DNA from 2 places in the Bacillus cereus group sp. N8 genome. Region 2 is predicted to be linked to the other one. Evidence: a T-box and tRNA genes for the amino acid it is inferred to sense, from the RefSeq annotation. Region 2 holds a T-box; the other holds one or more tRNA genes.

Region 1 (10,480 bases), on a different contig from region 2:
CAATATTATGTGCATTATATATAAAGTGAAACTTTAATCAGTGTGGGGGTTTTTCATCCCCACTGATTATTAGCCCGCAAATAGCGGGATAAATCCCCTCCCCAGCCTCTTGTACGTTTATTAAGCCTTGAGGAAAGAGAAATATTACTCCCCCTATTTAAAGTGAGAAATGCCCTCTATTAAGAGGGCATTTACTCTTAGCCTTACAACGATATCAACCAAATCGTCCTGTAATATAGTCTTCTGTTCGCTTATCTGTAGGTGTTGTAAATAATTTATTTGTATCTGTATATTCCACAACTTCTCCACTTAAGAAGAAGGCAGTTTTATCTGAAATACGTGCTGCTTGTTGCATGTTGTGCGTTACAATAACAATACTAAAATCTTTCTTTAATTCCTGAATTAGTTCTTCTACTTTTAATGTTGAAATTGGATCTAACGCTGATGTTGGTTCATCCATTAAAATTACGTCTGGCTCAATCGCTAAGCAGCGTGCAATACATAGACGTTGTTGCTGCCCACCAGATAAACCATATGCATTATCGTGCAAACGATCTTTTAACTCATCCCAAATGGCTGCTCCGCGCAAGCTTTTTTCAACGATTTCATCAAGTGTTTTTTTGTCACGAACACCATGAATTTTCGGTCCATATGCTACATTTTCATAAATAGATTTCGGGAATGGATTTGGCTTTTGGAACACCATGCCCACATGCGTACGTAATTCTTCAACCGGATATGATTTATCGAATATATTTCGTTCTCTATATTCGATAACTCCCGTAGTTCGAACGATAGGTACTAACTCTACCATACGATTTAGCGTTTTTAAGTATGTTGATTTCCCGCAACCACTTGGACCGATAATCGCTGTTACTTCATTCTCATAAATACTTAAGTTGATATCTTTTAAAGCATGGTCTTCTCCGTACCATAAATTTAAATTTTTCGTATCAAATACTACTTTTTTTGGTGCTGTCTCAATCTTCTTCTCATTTTTCACCTGTACATTTACTACTGTTGCTACCATTTGAATTCCCCTTTCATCCACTTCCAACTTATTTTCGATTTCGTAACCATAAGACAAATATATTTATAAAGAGCAGTAATCCTAGCAAAACAATCATCCCAGCTGCTGCTACATACTGAAATTCCTCTTGCGGTCTACTCATCCAATTAAAAATTTGAATTGGTAAAACCGTAAATCTATCGAACATACTAAACGGAACATAATTTGCAAATGCAAGTGCCCCAATAACTAACAACGGTGCCGCTTCTCCGATCGCTCTCGATACCGCTAACGTACATCCCGTTAAAATCCCTGGCAAAGCTACTGGCAGTACAATTTGATACATCGTTTGCCATTTCGTAGCACCTAATCCGTAAGAAGCTTCTAATAAGGAACTTGGTACAGATCGAATCGCTTCTTGGCTAGCTACAACAACTGTTGGTAAGACGAGTAAACTCATCGTCAGTGCCGCTGCGATTATGCTCTCTCCCAAATGGAGAGCGTACACGAAAATAGTTAACCCGAGTAAACCAAACACAACGGAAGGTACCCCTGCTAATGTTTGATTATTCAATTCTATTAACTTTTTAAAAACGGACTCTTTCGCATAATGCTCTAAATAAAAAGCTGTTCCGACTCCAAATATAAAAGAGACCGGTATAACAATACTCATAAATAATATTGTTCCTGACAAAGCAGCAGCAATCCCAGCTTCTTTCGGATTACGTGAAGCGAAGTTTGTAAAAAAATCTATTGAAAGATAACTCATACCTTTTTCAAAAATTTGAAACAATAAAATAAACAGAATTACGATTGCAAACAAAATTGCTATATAAAATAATGATTTGTAAATTCTATCTTTTAAAAAACGTGATACCATATTTTCTTGTATTTTTTTATGGTCTAACATTCGCATATTATGTCACCCTCCTAAAACGGCGCATAATATACTGCGAAATGATGTTCATAATAAAAGTAAACACGAATAAAGTCGCACCTACAGCATACATGCTGTAATAAGTAATTGTTCCGTGCGGAGCATCACCTAAACTCACTTGTACAATATAGGCTGTTAATGTTTGAATAGAATGAGTCGGATCTATCGATACATTAGGTGTTGATCCAGCTGCAATAACAACAATCATCGTTTCACCAATTGCCCTGGAAGCAGCTAATATAATCGCTGCCATAATCCCCGTAAAAGCCGAAGGAAACACGACTTGTTTTACCATCTCAAACCGAGTTGCTCCTAGCGCTAATGAGGCTTCTTTAATTCCTTTTGCTACAGCTCTCATCGCATCTTCAGAGAGTGACGCAATCGTCGGTATCATCATAAATCCTATAACAATACCCGGACTAATAGCATTAAAAAACTGCAAATCTGGTATAACCCGTTGTAACAGTGGTGTGACAACTGTTAACGCGAAAAAACCATATACAATTGTCGGGATGCCTGCTAGTAGCTCTAACAACGGTTTTAATATTTTCTGAGCGCCATTCGAAGCGTATTCGCTTAAAAACACGGCACAACCTAAACCAATAGGAATTGCTACGAACATGGCAATTGCTGTTACAAGGATTGTTCCACATATAAGTGGTAATATACCGAATTTCGGATCTTCAAAAAAAGGTAACCATTCTTGCTCCGTCAAAAAGGAGTATAATGATATTTTTTGAAAAAACATGATTGTTTCACTAGCCAACGTAATAATAATCCCAAGTGTCGTCACTATAGACACGCTAGCAATTATTTTTAGTAATAACGGAACAATTCGATTGATTCGCTGCGCTTTTTTTCTTCTCTTTGTATTTCTCTCAATCAAATGTTGTACAGAAAATGTAATTTGACTTTTGTCATTATGAGCCAAAGATGAAAACCCCTTTCCACCCTGACATTACCTTTTTATTTCTGTTAACATTCGCAGCTGTTCATTGTATTTTTCTTTTGGCAATTTTACATATCCGACCTCTTCAGCGAGGTTGCCAACATGTTTAATCATAAACTCAACATAATTTGCTACATTCATTTTATTTCGGATAGATGCATCATTTACATAAGTAAATAGCGATCTAGCTAAAGGCTTATACGCCCCCGACTGAATGGTCTCTTTCGTTGGAAATACACCATCCACCTGTATTGCTTTCACCTTATCTCGATTGGCCATATAATAAGCATATCCTACAAAAGCAATGGCATTTTTATCATTCATTACCCCTTGCATAATAACTTGATCGTCTTCAGACAAAGAAACCGTTTTTACAAGGCGATTATTTTGTAAGACAACATTTTGGAAATAATCATAAGTACCAGAGTCTACGCCTGGCGCATAAAATTTAACTTGTTCACGTGGCCATGATGAATGAATTTGTGACCATCGTTTCAATCTACCATTTTCACTCCATAATAGACGTAACTCGTCTATCGTCATATTGTTTACCCACGTATTTTGACGATTCACAACAATTGTTAGACCATCATAAGCAACCTCAAATGGTGTAAATTGAATGGAATTTTTCTGCATAGCATTTTCTTCTACCGGTCTCATCAATCTCGAAGCATTGTTTATATCTACTTCTCCTTTACTGAAACGATTAAATCCTCCTCCTGTCCCAGAAATACTAATAGAAATTTTCACGTTTGGATAGGCCTTTGTATATTCCTCTGCTACTGCCTCTATAATAGGAAAAACCGTTGAGGATCCATCAACTCTCACTTCTCCCATTTCATTTGTAGCGAATACAGTAGACATATTAAAACAAAGGAAACATGTCGATAATGTCAAAACTTTAATCGATGCGCTCATCCATTTCACGTGTTCTTCCTCCTAGAAGTAACCGGAAATAACAGGATTACAGGTATAAGAATACTGCTAAACTATTAATTCGGTTTTAATTGTTTGTAAAAGTTTTGTAAAGTTCCACAAAAACAACTGTATACACAAACTTCATTTTCACTTTTGTACTTTAGATGCAGGAAATTTTCTAATCATCCATAAAACTGCTATCTCCTATCACACAAGACAAACTTAGAGCGTATGCACTCATCTTGTTATGGTCATCGTTTTTGAAACTACATGTTTTTTTCAACATTTTACGCTTGTCCACATTTACTAAACCATATGCATAAAGCATAAAAAAAAGCACACTATCTTTTCAGATAGTGTGCTTTTTTTACAACTTTTTTATTCATCATCTTGTGTATTACTTTTTTTCTCTTTTTCATCTTTTGGAGCTTCACCAGTTAATGCTTGTTTTTTCAAATCAAAGTAAGCGTCCATTATTTCACGACCAATATATCCATTAATCCCTGTTTTATCATCATGTACCCACGGCACAACAACAGAAAATGCTACTTCTGGCTCTTCAAGTGGTGCATAACCTACTAATGTTAAGTTATATGTTTCAACACGCTCACCTTTTGCATTTCTACCAATCTCTTTATCTCCGCCATATACAGTTTGAGCTGTACCTGTTTTCCCAGCTGCTTTATATGGTGCACCTGCAAAGTATTTTGTAGCTGTACCACCTGTATCGTTAAACACTTGTCTAAATCCTTCTTGAACACGTTTAATTTGTGATTCAGGCATATCAACACGATTTAATACTTTTGGTTCCATAGATTGAACAACTTTTCCAACTTCCTCTGGCTTCGCCGATGGCTCGCGGATTTCCTTTACAACTTGGGGTTGCATACGATATCCACCATTTGCAATCGTCGAAATGTATTGTGCTAATTGAAGCGGTGTATACGTATCATACTGTCCAATTGATAAATCTAATAAGAAACCTGGTTGACTTCCTCTACCCATTTGACCAGCACTTTCATTTGGCAAATCAATTCCTGTTTTTACACCAAGCCCAAACTGCCCAAAATAGTAACGCATCGTATCAAATGCTTTTTGCGGGATATCTAACGTACCGCCTCGTACGTATGGAACCCCTGCAATATTCATCGCTGTTTTAAACATATACACGTTAGAAGACATTTTTAACGCTGTAAGGTCATTAATATACCCCATCGTTTTCCAAGATGACTTCGTAGGTGTCCCTTTTAATTTAATCGGTTCATCTAACTGTACTGATCCAGGTTGAATCGCACCAGTTTGATATCCCGTAAGTACTGTCGCACCTTTTACAGTTGAACCCATCGGATAAGAACTCGTCATCGTTCCTAATGCAAAATCATTTACTTTCGTTTGACCATCTTCGTTAACTAATTGTTTCCCTGCCATGGATAAAACTTCACCATTTTTCGGATTCATCATTACAACGAAAGCGCGATCTAAAAGCGGTTCTGACCCTTTAAATTTAATTAAGTTTTTCTCAAGAATCTCTTCTACACGCTTTTGTAATTCCATATCAATTGTTAAATTCAGGTCATTACCTCGTTGTCCTTGTGATACATTAATAGTTTCTAAAATATTACCGTCTTTATCTGTAACATTTCTCACTTCGGATTTTGTACCGTGTAAACTATCCTCGTACTGTTGCTCAATGTAACTTTTCCCTACGCGATCATTACGATTATAATCGCGAACAAGGTAGTAATCTAATCGCTCTCTCGGTAACCCTTCATCAGAAGTCGTCACACCACCAAGTACACTTCGGAACGTATCCTCATACTTATATTTTCGTTCCCAGTCGACATTTGTATCTACACCTGGTAATTTCGCTAAATTTTCACTAATAATCGCATATTCTTCTTCTGTTGCACCTTTTTTAACGATTTGCGGCGTCATTGCATATCCGCTTTCCATCTTACTTTTGATCGCCAATATTTCTAAATCTTTTGCTGACAATTGACTGATTTCTTCTTCTGTTACACGATTTCGTTGACGCTCATCTAGCTCTTTCTCTTCAATTTTATTCGCTTTCAACTCTTCACGATCTTTTTTTGTGATTTTTGTTTTTGCTTCTTCTTTATGTAAAGCAAGCCAATAATCTTTTTTATCGCGATCTGTTAACTTATCTGTTGGGACCTCAATTAAATCTGCTAACTTTTTCGCCGTTTCTAAGCGAGCATCTGCAGTTGATCCCTTCATTTTTGTAAATGTAATTGTACGAATAGGCTCATTATCTACGACCGCTTCTCCATTACGATCAAATATTTTCCCACGCGGTACAGGATTACTTATCGTTGAATTTTCTTTCTTCTCAACTTCATTTTTATATTCCTCACCACGAACAATTTGTACGTATCCAAGCCTTACAATAACCGCGGAGAACATTAAAAACACGCAAAAAAACAACACGTTTAACCGAAAGGGAACGTGGGTCTTTGTCTTTGTCTGGTTCTTTTTCTGCTTCTTGCTCATACAAACCCCCTCTACCAACAGCTATGTAATGTGAAAGGGACACCTTCATACAGGTGTCCTCACTGCTGTCTTACATCTTTTTCTATTCTAGCATAAAACACACGATAAGTTAACCTTCTGGTTCAGTTTGATTCTGCGCTGTTCCTTGTGCTCCAACGCTGGTTTTGTTCACATTTCCCTCATCATATTTGACATTTTTAACTGCAAAATAAATAAGAAAATGTCCAGCTCCTAAAATACATAGTAAAAAAGGTAAACTTTTTTCAGGAGGAAAGAATATGACAGCACATAAAAAACTTAAGATGGAACACATTCTTCCAGCATTTAACCATAATTCCCTGACTACTACATATTCTACACGCCATTCTCTCGCCTGTTTTGCTCTACCAATTACATCGTATGTCATGGATCCGTACGGAACGAGTAAAATAGGATATGCAACCGCAATACATGCTGCATAAATAAGTAATTTCGTATATGTAACATTGAAAATAACTAAAAATACGACCGCATATAAAATAATACCACCGAGTAAAATGGCTTTTTTTCGCCATTCCTTCTTTAACATGCGGGCAACTAAATAATAGCATACAAATGATACTGCAGAGTTCACTAAACTATATTTCCCTAGCGCTAACTCGCTACCAGATGCTAAATAGACGTATACCGAAATAACGAAAATAAACGTTCCTTCTCTCAAACCCTGGAAGAAATGAGCGCGTGTAATTCTTCCCCAGTTTTCATCAACTTGCCGCTCTTTCAATACTTGTACAATTTCATAGCGCCCTTCACATTCTCTCTTTGATAAAAAAAAGCTTAAAACAACCGCAATCGCAAATAGCATTAACGAGAGGAAAAAAACGACCGTATAACCACTCCATTTTTCCATACGTGAAATTGTATATCCGGCTGCAATTGGCCCAATCATTCCAGAGAACGATGTAAGAAGTCCGAGAAAACCGTTAAAAAAGTCTCTTGTTTCTGGTTCTGTAATCTCAAAAGTCAACAAGTTAAATGCAAGCCAATAAAATCCATAACCAACTCCCAAAAGAGCTCCCATTAGTAAAATATAGTGAGATGCACTTTTTCCCGCTACTAAAACGACGATAAAAAAAACAGCTAACGTGCCTACACCTATTCGCAATAAAATCGAACGATCAATACGTTTCGCTAATTTCCCCCCCACAAGAAATGTTAGAGGCTGTAATACAACGCTGGCCAAATTATACAAGCCCAGATTTACATAATTTTGTGTTTGCTTCCATAAATAAATGTTTACAAACGTATTTGATAAAGAAATTGCGAGCGTGTATAAACCGCCTATAACGAGCAATAATACTAAATCCCGATTCACTTCAACATCACCAATTACATGTTTCCACTTCATACACAACTCTCCTTTACTTCATGTTCTAGTCTTCCAAAGACAAGCTCAATTATGTAAAAGGAGAGCATAGAAAAAAGCTAGGAGAAAACTCCTAGCTTTTTTAGCTGTATTAACTTTAATTATTTTGCTTCTTGGTAAAGTTTTTCAGCAACGTTCCAATCTACAACGTTCCAGAATGCACCGATGTAGTCAGGACGACGGTTTTGGTAATTTAAGTAGTAAGCATGCTCCCAAACATCTAAACCGATAACTGGAGTTTTACCTTCAGTTAGAGGAGAATCTTGGTTTGGAGTGCTTGTTACTTCTAACTCACCATTGTTTACTACTAACCAAGCCCAACCAGAACCGAAGCGAGTTGCGCCAGCTTTTGCGAATTCTTCTTTGAATGTATCGAAGCTACCGAATTTCGCTTCAATCGCAGTTGCAAGTTCGCCTACTGGTTGTCCTCCGCCGTTTGGAGATAGGATTGTCCAGAAGAATGTATGGTTAGCATGTCCGCCACCATTGTTACGTACTGCTGTACGGATTGCTTCAGGTACTTCGTTTAAGTTTGTTACTAATTCTTCAACGCTTTTATCAGCTAATTCTGCATGACCTTCTAAAGCAGCGTTTAAGTTTGTAATATACGTGTTGTGATGTTTTGTATGATGGATGTTCATTGTTTCTTTATCAAAGTGAGGTTCTAAAGCATCATACGCATAAGGTAAATTTGGTAATTCGTGTTTTGCCATTGTTATATTCCTCCCGGTTTATGTATTGTCACTATATATGTGACATACAACTTCATTCTACCCTAATTGCCATAGGGTGCAAACAAATAAATCACATTGTCTTGCTATCATTAAAGTAGCAAAATTCCCACTTCTTTTCAATTAAAATGCTCATATATCCGTAAAAAAAGCTTCCTTCTACAAGGAAGCTTCCTGCTGACATAATAAACATGCGAAATGGATATGGACCCTGTAGGACTCGAACCTACGACCGGACGGTTATGAGCCGTCTGCTCTAACCAGCTGAGCTAAGGGTCCACAATTATGTATGTAACATTAAAAATAACTAAATTCCCATTGGCTATATCGTTTGAGAAATGTAAGATAAATTTACCATATACAAAAGAAAAGTGTCAATTGTATTTTTCTCTCCTAAAAGAAGAAAATTAAGTAAGAAGAACTTTAGTCCTTTCTACTATATGTAAAGATAATATATCTTGAGCTTCTCTAGATTCGTACGTTACAATGATTTTATACATACATAAAGGAAGTGAATCTATGTCCATTTTTACACAGCTAGCAAAAAGCGTATATTCGCCTAAAGATATGGCGCTTTTCCGTTTTCAAAAAATCGGTAAAACCATTTTGTATATTATGCTTCTTTGCCTAATCACTACTATTCCAAGAACTTTCTTGTACGGTAGCGTTATTCAAGATGGTGTTAACATGGTAAATAAAGTGATTGAAAAAGATTTACCTGATTTCAAAATTGAAAATGGCGAACTAACAGCTGATATTGACCAACCTATCGAAAAAGAAGATGGAAATGCCCTTTTCGTATTTGATCCAAATTCAACAGACTTAGAAAAATATCAAAATAAAACAGGTTTATTTGTTTTAAAAGATAAAGTAGTCTCCATGGGAAATGGCCAACCACAAACATACTCTTATAATGACTTATTAGGTGCATCTCTTGAGAAGAAAGATTTACAAGATTTCATTTCGTTATTTGACAGTATTTATCCAATCTTACTATTCGTTATTGGGTTCTTACTGTACTTGTTCCAATTATTTATTACCTTTGTAGGAGTTACATTACTTGCCTTCATCGGTTCTGCAATGAGCGGTCAACGCAAATTATCTTATAAACAAGTTTGGACGTTAACTGCTTACAGCTACACAATTCCAACAATCTTCTTTATGGTTATGGATTTATTCAAAATAAACGTACCTGGAGCAACATTCATTTACATTGCAGTTGTTTTAATCGTTCTATACTTAACAATTAAAGAAGTTCCAAAACCAAAAGATAAACAAGAACTATAAAAAAATGCCTAAATAGGCATTTTTTTTTTGGACAAGCATATATTCCTAGCAAAGGAGTGAAGGATATGAAGAGATTAGGTGTACTCTTATTCGTGCTTGTCCTCGGTTATATATTTTATTACGACATTAAAATCGGTACTTTACCGATGTTAAGTTCATACAAGAAAACAACAGCTGCCGAAACGATAAAAAAAGAAAATACAGATACAAAGCAGAATAAAGAGAAAGAAACAGAAAAAGAAACGGATACAGCTTATAAAGCAATTGAAGTAAAAACTGGTGATACAGTCCTTTCTATTACAGAAGCGATCAATAAGAAAAAAATTCCTTCTATTGAAAAAGTAATTGATGATTTTAAACAATTAAATAAAAATACATCTGCTACAAAAATCCAAGTTGGAAAGTCTTATAAATTCCCGTTATATCAATAAGCCATCACTTAATCCTTGTCAATTACATAAAGGCGCTGATACAATAGTAAAAGTGAAACCGAGTACTTTGGTTTCTATAGCCCTTTCTCACACATACTATCATTGATGTAAGGGACTAAAATAAGAAACTTCTTTTATAAGGAGAGCGATCTATTCGTGAATGAAATGACTCATCGTACAAAAACACGTCCAGTTAAAGTCGGTAATTTAACAATTGGCGGTAACAATGAATTAATTATACAAAGTATGACGACAACAAAAACACATGATGTTGAGGCTACAGTTGCTGAAATTAAACGTTT
Region 2 (10,480 bases):
TAATTTCGTACGCTTTACATCATACTTTTCTTTCGGATTATATTCATCTAAATTTGCATATAAAACATAGAAGCTATACACATTGACTAACGTATCTACAAATTTAGATTTCGCTTCTTGTACTGTTCTTTCAGAAAATCGTTTCGCATTCCATGGGGCACTGTCAACGAGTAGAGCCCATCTTAGAGCGTCGGCACCAAACTTCTCTACTAAATCAACTGGATCTAGTGCATTTCCTTTACTTTTAGACATTTTCTGTCCTTCTTCATCTAGAACATGCCCAAGTGATAACACTCGTTTGTATGGAACTTTTCCTGTATATAGCGCCGATACTGCCAATAAACTATAAAACCAGCCACGTGTTTGATCAATTCCTTCTGCAATAACATCTGCTGGAAACTGTTCTTCAAATAACTCTTTATTTTCAAACGGGTAATGATATTGTGCAAACGGCATGGAGCCACTATCAAACCAAACATCGATTACTTCTGGTGTACGATTCATTGTACTTCCGCATTTTTCGCAGCAAACTTGTACTTCATCTACATACGGCTTATGCAATTCTAAATCTTCAGGTGTTTCTTTCGTACTATGCTTTCTTAATTCGGCAATACTTTTCGGTGCGAATTGATGATCGCAGCTTTCACATTCCCATACGTTTAAAGGTGTTCCCCAATATCTATTCCGGCTAATATTCCAGTCCACCATGTTTTCTAAAAACTTACCAAAGCGTCCGTGCTTCATATGGTCTGGATACCACGTAACAGAATCATTATTTCGTAAAAATGTTTCTTTAATCTCAGTTGTTCGGATTAACCAGCTTTCTCCTGCATAATAAAGTAATGGTGAATCACAGCGCCAGCAATGCGGATAGCTATGTTCATATTTTTCTTTATGATATAACAAACCTTCTTTCGCTAAATAACGAACGATATCCACGTCACAATCTTTTACAAACTTACCTTTAAGAAATGGTACTGCATCCGTATACTCACCTTTCTCATCTACAACATGTAAGAACGACAATCCTTCACTTTGAACGACTCTATAATCGTCCTCCCCATATGCTGGAGCGATATGAACGAGTCCTGTACCACTATCTGCAGTTACAAAATCTGCTGCGATGACGTGGTACCCATTTGTAACTTCCTTCATCGGAAACGGTGCTGTGTAAGATGTATTTACTAATTCTTCACCTTTATGAACAGATAATACTTCATAGTTTTCTTTTAATACTTCTTGTACACGTTCTTTCGCAATAATGTATACATGACCTTCTTGTTTCGCTTTAACGTATTCCATATTTGAATGTACAGCGAGCGCTACATTTGCTGGAAGCGTCCATGGTGTTGTCGTCCAACCTAAGAAATACTCATTTTCACTATTTTCCACTTTAAACTTAACTGTTGCACTTAAATCTTTTACTGTTTTATACCCTTGTGCAACTTCATGTGAACTGAGAGAGGTTTGACAGCTTGGGCAGTACGGTGAAACTCTATGCCCTTTGTATAACAAACCTTTTTCATGAATCGTCCCTAAAATATGCCATACACTTTCGATATATGGATTCTTTAACGTAACGTATGGATCATCCATATCTACCCAATAACCGATACTTTCAGTGAATTCACGCCACTGCTTCTCATATGTGAATACACTCTCTTTACACTTTTGAATAAATGGTTCAATGCCGTACTCTTCGATTTCATGCTTACCTGAAATACCAAGTTGTTTTTCAACGCCTAATTCTACAGGTAATCCATGTGTATCCCATCCGGCTTTTCTTAACACTTTATATCCAGCCATCGTTTTATATCTCGCTACTAAATCTTTAATTGCCCGACCAAGTGCATGGCCGACGTGTGGTAAACCGTTCGCCGTTGGTGGTCCTTCATAAAACACAAACGATTGCGCGCCTTCTCTATTCTGAATTGATTGTTCAAAAATGCCTTGTTCGTTCCACTGCTTACGAATACGTGTTTCTCTCCCTACAGCTGACTCTTTTACATCTACTTTCTTCATCTACAATCACTCCTTTGAATGTTTTAAAAGCACACAAAAAACCCGTCCCCATGAAGTAGGGACGGGTTTACCCGCGTTACCACCCTAATTCTATTAGCTTTTCACTAATAGCACTTAGCAACGTACTAACATACGCGTTCTTTGTAACGGTAGACATCCGTCCGAGCTTACTTTATTCAGCCACGGCTCCTCGGAGATGATTTTCAAATAACGTCTGCACACCGGCTTTCAGCAATACACCGGCTCTCTGGAGAACAGCTCACTATTTTACTCTTTCTCGTCTTCAGATTTGTATACTTTATTAGAAGTTATTTTATGCCATTGGGCAATTAATTGTCAACTAATTCAAAATAGATTTTTATTTATATCCTTTTTATCTATTTCTATACAATTACTTTTCAAGTTCTCGTAATCCTGCTAAATCTTCATCTTCCTCTGCAAGTTCAGCAAAGAATCCTGTGTCATCTTCACGAAGCACAATTTCAAGTTCTTCTTTCGCCTCTTCAATTCTGTTTAATAATGCTAAGTAGCAAGCATGATCGTATCTTGCTAACAAGTGTGTAGCATCAATTTCTAATATATCACTTGTTATTTTTTCTGCTTTGGTAGTTCCCCCAGCTCTATGATACGAAGATGCTAAAGCAATAAGAATTGCCGTTTCATTTGGATGATGTACAGAAGCATCTTCTAATAAATGAATCGCATCCTCAAACCTCTCTTGACTTTGGTATATTTCTGCTAAAGTAAGGAATCCTCTACTTACAAACGATGTTTTCTCCGTTAATTGTAAACATATTTTTTCTGCTTTTCTTTCTTCCCCAGCTTTCAAGAATACTTGTGCTTGTAAAAGAAGCGTATCATAATCATCCGGTAGCTCTCGAACCATTTGTTTCGTTAATTCCAACGCATCTCGTAACATGCCTTCTTCTTCATACTCAATGAAAAGATTTACAAGTTGCTTCGCTACATCATAATCCCATTTATTTTCTAGCGATGTTTGCAATACTTCTATTGCTTCTTTATTCATTGCCGCATTCTCGTAAAATAGTGCAAATCGCTGCGCTGCCATACTATTTTTTGGATTTAACTTTAACGAAACTTCATATAAATCAATGATTGTAGTAATCATTGAAATTTCTTTCGCGCGGTTTTTCATACGATAAAAAGCTCTCGTAAATATAGATTTTTTCGGTTGTTCATTTTGTTGACGTTCAATCCATCTTTCTGTAACCGCAGCTGCGGCATACATAAATGCCCTACTTCTTTCTGCTTTTTTCACCTTTAACGTATGAAGTGCGTCTCGTATTTGAGATATTTTTTTATGTTGTTCTACTGCTTTTACATATACATCAAATATACGTTCATTATTTAATTCTTTATGCATTACTTTCATTGCAACTTCAATTGCACTCGCATCTCTTTTTTTCACTAATACTTTCGCATAATGATATAGAACTTCTGTGTGTCCCTCATCTAATTGTAGCGCTTCTTCAATTCGCACCTGTTCTTTATCTATTTCATTCATCGCACCATATACATATGCAATAGCATCTAAACGCCATATTTCGGGTACTTCTCTTGCTAATTGTTCTAGTTCAGTCAGCAATTCTTCATGAAGATTCAAATCTACTGAAAGCTGTGCCAAATATTCCATATTAATATGCAAAGGCTCTTCTTTCATCGCCTGGACCATATGACTTTGTTCTTTAGAACGATTTTCTTCTTTTTCGTATATTTCTGCTAGTTGCAAATGTACACCTGCGAAGTTTTCATCCAGCTCTAAACATATTTCATACGCTTGCTTTGCTTCTGTCAATTGTCCTAATACCATATATGTTTCGCCGATTCGATAATATGGCAAAGCAGTTCTCTTTTGTTCGATTGCCTTATTGTATCTCTTCATTGCCTGATCATACTGTCCAATAGATTCATATAAAATACCAGCATAACAACCGTATTCAATTACTTCCGTTTTTTCTTTTTGTAGCGTTCTTAAAAACGCTATGCCTCGTTGCACGAAAGCTGTTCCTTTTATTCTATTTACATACTCTTCTAACACGTTCTCTATATTACTATATAACTTACGTATACCGTCCTCTAATTTAGAAAGTGCCGTTTTCAACTCAGCTTCATTCCCGCCTAACGCAATTTCAGCATCCCACAGCACCATGCCAGCATTCATAAGAAAATCTTGATTGTCCTCAAATTGCTTATTGATACTAACAATATAATTTTTTGCATCCTCATATTGTTCCTTTGCCATATAAACTTGAATTAAACCGAAATGAGAATATACATCTTCATTATTTTCTTCTAAAGAACGCTTATATATAGTTTCCGCTTCTTCAAGTTCATCATTTTGAAAATGTACATCTCCTAAACGAACATATAAAGATGCCTGATCTTCACAATTTTGAATTCCTTGTAATAAAATTTCCTTCGCATTATTCCCATCATCTAAATCTGATTCATAGATTTCCGAAAGCTTTGTATATAAATAGGCTGCTGTTTTATCTAATTGAATTGCTACTTTAAGTCCTTTTACCGCCAAATACACTTTTCCTAAATGTTGAGCACATCTTGCACGTTCATACCAAATGTGCGCTTCATACTTATATTCTTTTAATAAATCATTAAAGAATCCATATGCTTCTTCATATCGTTCTAAATCTATTAAAATTAAACCGTGATTTACAAGTGTAAACCTTTCTGGGCTACGTTCTATAGCTGTTAGCGAATACTCTAGCCCCTTTTCGGATTGATCCATATACATGTATGATAATGCTAAGAAACTCCACGCAACTGGTTGGTCTGCATCCAGTTGTAATGATGAACGAAAACTAGAAATCGCTTCTGCATAATTATCTTGCTCAAAAGAATAACGTCCATTTATAAAATGATACAACGCTTGATTGCTTTTCTTCTCCACACTTTGAAGCATATGTCCTGCTTTTTCCATATCTTGCAGACGAATAAAACACTGTGCACTATGCAATTTCACAAAGTCAGAGCTTGGAAACTTTTCCATTAATTTTTCTATACAAAACTGAATAAAATCTTTATCTACTTCAGCATCTAAATGTTTAATCGTATATAGCCAAGTGTTTGGATTTTCACTTGTTTCTTTTAAAAATAATACTAATTTTTCAATTCCCTCTTTATCTTGCTCAGCTAAATGATCAGTAAGAGAAAAAATTGATTTATAATAATTATGTTCTTCCTCATCTAAAAATAAAAGTTGTTCCATTCTATCTTTTGGTGTAAACGTAATAGCTAAACAATCTGTATAACGATATTTTTCTTGCAACTTATCATATTCCACAAGAATCGGTTCTAAGAAATTCGGATCTTGAATATAAAAAGCTTGCAGCACGTCGTCATAACCAGAAAGTACTTGTACATGGGAAGCGTGCTCAATATCTATACTTAATAAAACGGGAATACCTTGATCAAGTAATCTCTTATAATTTTCCTCATTCCCCTGAAAGTAACGATATTCGTAACCTTGCTCTTCTATATATGTAACTGTATCTGAAAACTTAGAACCTGTTACATCAAAAATATGTTGTGCAATTTCATCTTGCGTACGTTTTTCTCCCCATACCCCTAACATCATTTCCAAACTTGTCGGAACGCAATAGTTATCCTTTTGTACAACCGGAACTATTGGTAAACGAACCTTTTTTCCATCAGGATTTTTTTCTATATGATGATATAGAGAATTTTTCAAACTCTTTTCACTTTTCAATAGTGCTTGCAAATCGTGAATATTATTTATTTTATAAAATGCTTCTGCACGTAAATGTATAAAATAAGTTGTATATGCATGATACGGAAGCATGTGATTGATTTCATCTATTACCGCTAACATTTCTTCATAGCGCTCTAGATCTAATAAATATTTTACTTTTTCAAAATAGAAATATGGTACTTGAGGGAACTTTGCAATCGCATCATTTATGAGTTGTAATGCTCGCTGCTGTTCACCTTTATATGCATATAATTGCGCCAATAAGTACGTAGCTAACTCTTCACAATCTTTATGCTGCTGACCGGCTAAAAGTTGTTCCTCTGCTTTCTCCCACTCACCAGTCTGTATATATAAGTAACCCCATTTATCAAAAACTGCACGTGTACTATACTTTTCCGCCTTTTGCATATAGGCATAAGCCTCTTCATTGCGCTTCATATCTAACAAACATCTAACTAACGTAAAATATGCTTTCGTTAAAACATCCGCATCAGTTTCCTCTTCATTTACCTCTTCCAAAGAATCTTTTAATAATAGTTCAGCATCAAGGATTTTACGCTCATCAATTAACTCATCACAATATAAAGAGAGCGTTCTCATATTTGGGAATTTTTTATAAGTATAACGAATTAAAAAGGAGCTATATTGATGCATCAAACCTTCATCAGCAAGGCGAATTAATGTATCAAACTCTGTAAATGATGAAACGTTAGAAAGCCAGTTCTTCACGTATGATAACTTATTCGTTTCTTTTATATGTGCAATTTCATTATTTATCTCCTGTAATCCATCTGCAAATCTCTTTTCTTTCAAACAAATCTCTAATTGCTTAAAATCTAGCATGCATTCACCTCAAATTATTATTTATACTGCCATTTGCAAGCAGTATTCTAACCTACTTGCTTAGATTTTACACATCATATAGTATGCATTCAACTAAAACCTCATATAATGAACGATATTATTTAATATTATTCAAGTTTCTCACTAAATATCTTAAATACATTGATTTTTATGGGGATTTCGTTTAATTTGATGAAATAATGTATAATCTTATTCCAGTAAATGAAATTATACCGACGATAATTGATATATATCAATCGGCTCTTTTATTATATCAGCGATTCACTCATCAAATTTTAAATCTACAAAAACACCGTAATGATCACTTGGAAATACGTGTGATGAAGTTAATGCTGAATCTCCAAATACAGATACATTTTCTATATTTAGAGATTCAAACGAATCATTCTCTTGTATCAATATCCAATCATATCGTTCTTCTTTCTTTACATTCCCTATTAAATTTGTATTCTTTCCATAATCTAAAGTTGGCTGAGCCAAAGTGCAATCATGTTCTTCTTTAAACTGAGCTACATCTATCCATTGGTTATCTACTAAGTATTGATGGACACTCGAATCAGGATTGGCATTAAAATCACCACAAAGTACTTCATATGTACTATTTTTACTTTTACTCTTAATCCAATTATGTACTGTGCTAATTTGTTCTTTCCTTATCATAATTGACTTCCAATTCAAATGAACATTTGTTATTCCGAGTTTGCAATCTCTATATTTAAATGTAATTCTAATGGCACAATAATTAGCTTCCTTTGTATCAGTTTCCCAAATAGCCTCTTCAATTAATATAGGAACCTTACTTAAGAAAGCTAATCCTTCATCTGGAGAATCTGGATATTCTTTAAATATACAAAATGGATAATTTACTTGCTCCGCAATATATTGTGCAACATTTGTCTTCTTTCCTTTATTATTAATACAACTTCGAACTTCTTGAATTGCTAATATATGTGGAGCAATATTTTGGACTTCTTCACAAATAGCCTCTAACCTTTCAGACCACAATGTTTCATGATTCCAAATATTAAAAGTAGCAATTTTCATTATATCGCTACTTTTTAACATTGTATTTCGCCAAATGTAATTTTCATATTCGGAGCATAAACTAAAGATGAATGCATATGAAATGCTTTAAAAAACCGTAGTTCCGCTTCATATTGAGCTAGCGATTCTTCATATGTTAATCCTCTAGCCATTAAAAGTTCTATAAATTGCTGTTTATCACCTGGATTGCCCGCAATTCCCTCTTCTTTTAATGAATGATACAAACTATATTTATCATTATGATACATATTAGAATCTAAAAAGTTCACCTTATCACTTACTCTACACTCGATATTTCCCACACCCAATTCACTTAAATACGTAGGTATTTTCATACCGATATTTCCATCTTTACCGTTTCTCTGTGTATCCCTTTCAAATAATTTCTGCAAAACACCTAGCTGAATAATTTTCGATTGATTCTCTCCATCTAATACGTATGAAGACATATTTGACATCCAATGTGGTTCAAAACAGATTATTTTACCACCTTGTTTAATTGAATGTATCATCTTCTCTAGCATCGTTTTCGGGGAACTCATATGTAATAAGAAAGCCTGACAGGCTGCTATATCATATTTATTTTCCAATTCAATTTCTGTAGCATCTCCTTCAATAAATTCTGATTCATATGGAAGCGAACGAAACAACTCTCTCGCTTCAGCCATTAATGCTTCCCCGCTATCAATACCTGTATACTTTGATCCATTTGGAAGTAACGGCAACAAAACTAAGCCTAAATATCCATATCCACAACCATAATCAACAATATGTACCGGTTCAGTAATCTTCCAAACTGTATTCACTAAAAAACTTAAATAATCATCGTTATAATATAAATCTCTCGTATTTCTTAAATACGCTAGCTTACTATTCCAATCATATTTTTCCAAAACCCACGCCTCCTTTTATATACAAAACTATAGTTCTCCATTTAATAAATGTATTCCTATGTTTCTAAAAATTTTAGAGATGTTTAATTTTAATTAATGCGTTAAATTGTACATGTTCTTTACTCTCCCACCTATTTGACAAACTAATCTTAAAAAAATAAAAAGGACTACATACCTGAAACGATATATAATCCTTTTCATAATAATATTGGAATAAACAGAAGTTTAGTTAGTACAATCACAATCTGAGCAATCGGTACAATCTATTACGTCACAATCTAAATTCCCCTTTTTTTTGCTTCTTTTTAAATAAAAATATAGTAGCACCATAAATAACACGCAAATAACAAAAGCTATTGTTGCTTCTATATATTTTTCATGAATGATAAAACCAATTCCACTTCCACCTGATATAAAAATTAGAATTATGTAAATCCAAAACATGTAAGTAGCTACCTCCGTTGATATTTGGTTTAAGATATAATCCATATAATACTAGATACAATAAATAGTCCCATACCATTACCGCTTAATAGGCCGGTAGTTACTCTTAGCAAATTTGTACTGCTTCGCCATTTCCACTTTTGGGTGAATCCATCAATTATTAATGGAATTTGAGCAAAAAAGAATAGCATTAATGAGAGACTAAACGAAGGTGTTATTAAAAAGTAAATTGGAAACATACATAAACCAATAAAAATACCTGTGCATCGCGCACATAAAGGCATGTATTTTTGTAGTTTAAGAAAACTCCTTTCCGGTAGTCTATGACAAGGAATGTGTAAAATGAAACCTCGAATCAATACGGACCATCCTCTCTACAAATATTTTAATTGATTTCGTAACAAAATTATAGCGTTCTTACACTTCGCAGCGTATAACACACCTTATAGATAAGAATTTATTCAAGAGAATACAAAAAGAAAAATCAGGTTAATGATCGCCTGATTTTTCTTTTTGTTATAATATTACGCTTTAATTTGATTTGCAGTTCTTCCCTAAAGTAATGTAAATATTTCTTATTGCGTTTAAGCACAAAAGTATTATTTTACATCTCCTCAGGTGCCCCTACCCCAAGTAAACGTAATCCCTCTTTTAATACAACCGTCACAGCGTAAGCTAATGCGAGTCTACTCTCTTTTTCTTCGTTCTCTTCTAAAATACGAACATTTCCATAATATTTATTGAACGCCTGTGCTACATCTAATACGTATTTTGAAATAATAGATGGCTCATTTTTGTTGAAGGCCGCTTCAATTACTTGCGGGAATCTGTTGAGTAATTTTACTACACTCCAGCTATAATCGTCCTTTAATTCAAAAGTACACGTTTCAAACTCTACACTTTCTTTTCTTAAAATTGAACAAGCACGCGCATGTGTGTATTGTACATACGGTCCTGTTTCCCCTTCAAATTTCAACATATTTTCTAATGAGAATTCAATATTATGCATACGCTCATTTTTTAAATCGTGGAAGATAACTGCTCCAACACCTACTTGCTTTGCCACTTCTTCTTTTTGTTTTAAATTCGGATTTTTCTCTTCAATATTTTGTTCCGCAAGTGCAACAGCTTCTTCTAGTACTTCTTCTAATAAAATAATTCTGCCCTTACGTGTCGACATTTTCTTACCGTCTTTTAATATGAACCCGAACGGCACATGTTCCATTCCATCAACCCAAGTATAGCCTAGCTTTTTTAATACAGTGAAAAATTGATTGAAATGTAAACTTTGTTCTGGTCCAACTACATAAAGTGCTTTATCAAATCCATATGTGTTTTGACGATATAAAGCCGCCGTTAAATCACGTGTTGCATAAATAGTCGCACCATCTGATTTTCTAATTAAGCATGGCGGCATACCTTCTTCTTCTAAATTAACGACTAATGCGCCTTCTGATTCTTC

What was found. A T-box is a leader RNA that pairs with one kind of tRNA and senses whether it is charged. The one in region 2 lies ahead of ileS (isoleucine--tRNA ligase), so its partner is inferred to be a tRNA-Ile.
Region 1: it encodes a tRNA-Ile, which carries the amino acid that the T-box ahead of ileS (isoleucine--tRNA ligase) is inferred to sense. The anticodon was not compared.

What each region holds. Positions count from the first base shown of each region.
Region 1 is NZ_JAEHBK010000001.1:232,885-243,364, reverse strand. It holds gene pstB (phosphate ABC transporter ATP-binding protein) at 215-1,030, opposite strand; gene pstA (phosphate ABC transporter permease PstA) at 1,059-1,925, opposite strand; gene pstC (phosphate ABC transporter permease subunit PstC) at 1,927-2,877, opposite strand; gene JDS80_RS01235 (phosphate ABC transporter substrate-binding protein PstS family protein) at 2,905-3,822, opposite strand; gene JDS80_RS01230 (peptidoglycan D,D-transpeptidase FtsI family protein) at 4,192-6,324, opposite strand; gene JDS80_RS01225 (MFS transporter) at 6,434-7,711, opposite strand; gene sodA (superoxide dismutase [Mn]) at 7,831-8,442, opposite strand; tRNA gene JDS80_RS01215 (tRNA-Ile) at 8,666-8,739, opposite strand; gene JDS80_RS01210 (DUF1189 domain-containing protein) at 8,980-9,747, shown strand; gene JDS80_RS01205 (hypothetical protein) at 9,813-10,178, shown strand; gene ispG (flavodoxin-dependent (E)-4-hydroxy-3-methylbut-2-enyl-diphosphate synthase) at 10,344-10,480, shown strand, end outside.
Region 2 is NZ_JAEHBK010000017.1:4,839-15,318, reverse strand. It holds gene ileS (isoleucine--tRNA ligase) at 1-2,022, opposite strand, end outside; T-box leader at 2,077-2,315, opposite strand; gene JDS80_RS21220 (bacteriocin-processing peptidase family protein) at 2,414-6,616, opposite strand; gene JDS80_RS21215 (endonuclease/exonuclease/phosphatase family protein) at 6,899-7,702, opposite strand; gene JDS80_RS21210 (methyltransferase domain-containing protein) at 7,696-8,574, opposite strand; gene JDS80_RS21205 (hypothetical protein) at 8,800-9,018, opposite strand; gene JDS80_RS21200 (DUF2085 domain-containing protein) at 9,048-9,377, opposite strand; gene argS (arginine--tRNA ligase) at 9,623-10,480, opposite strand, start outside.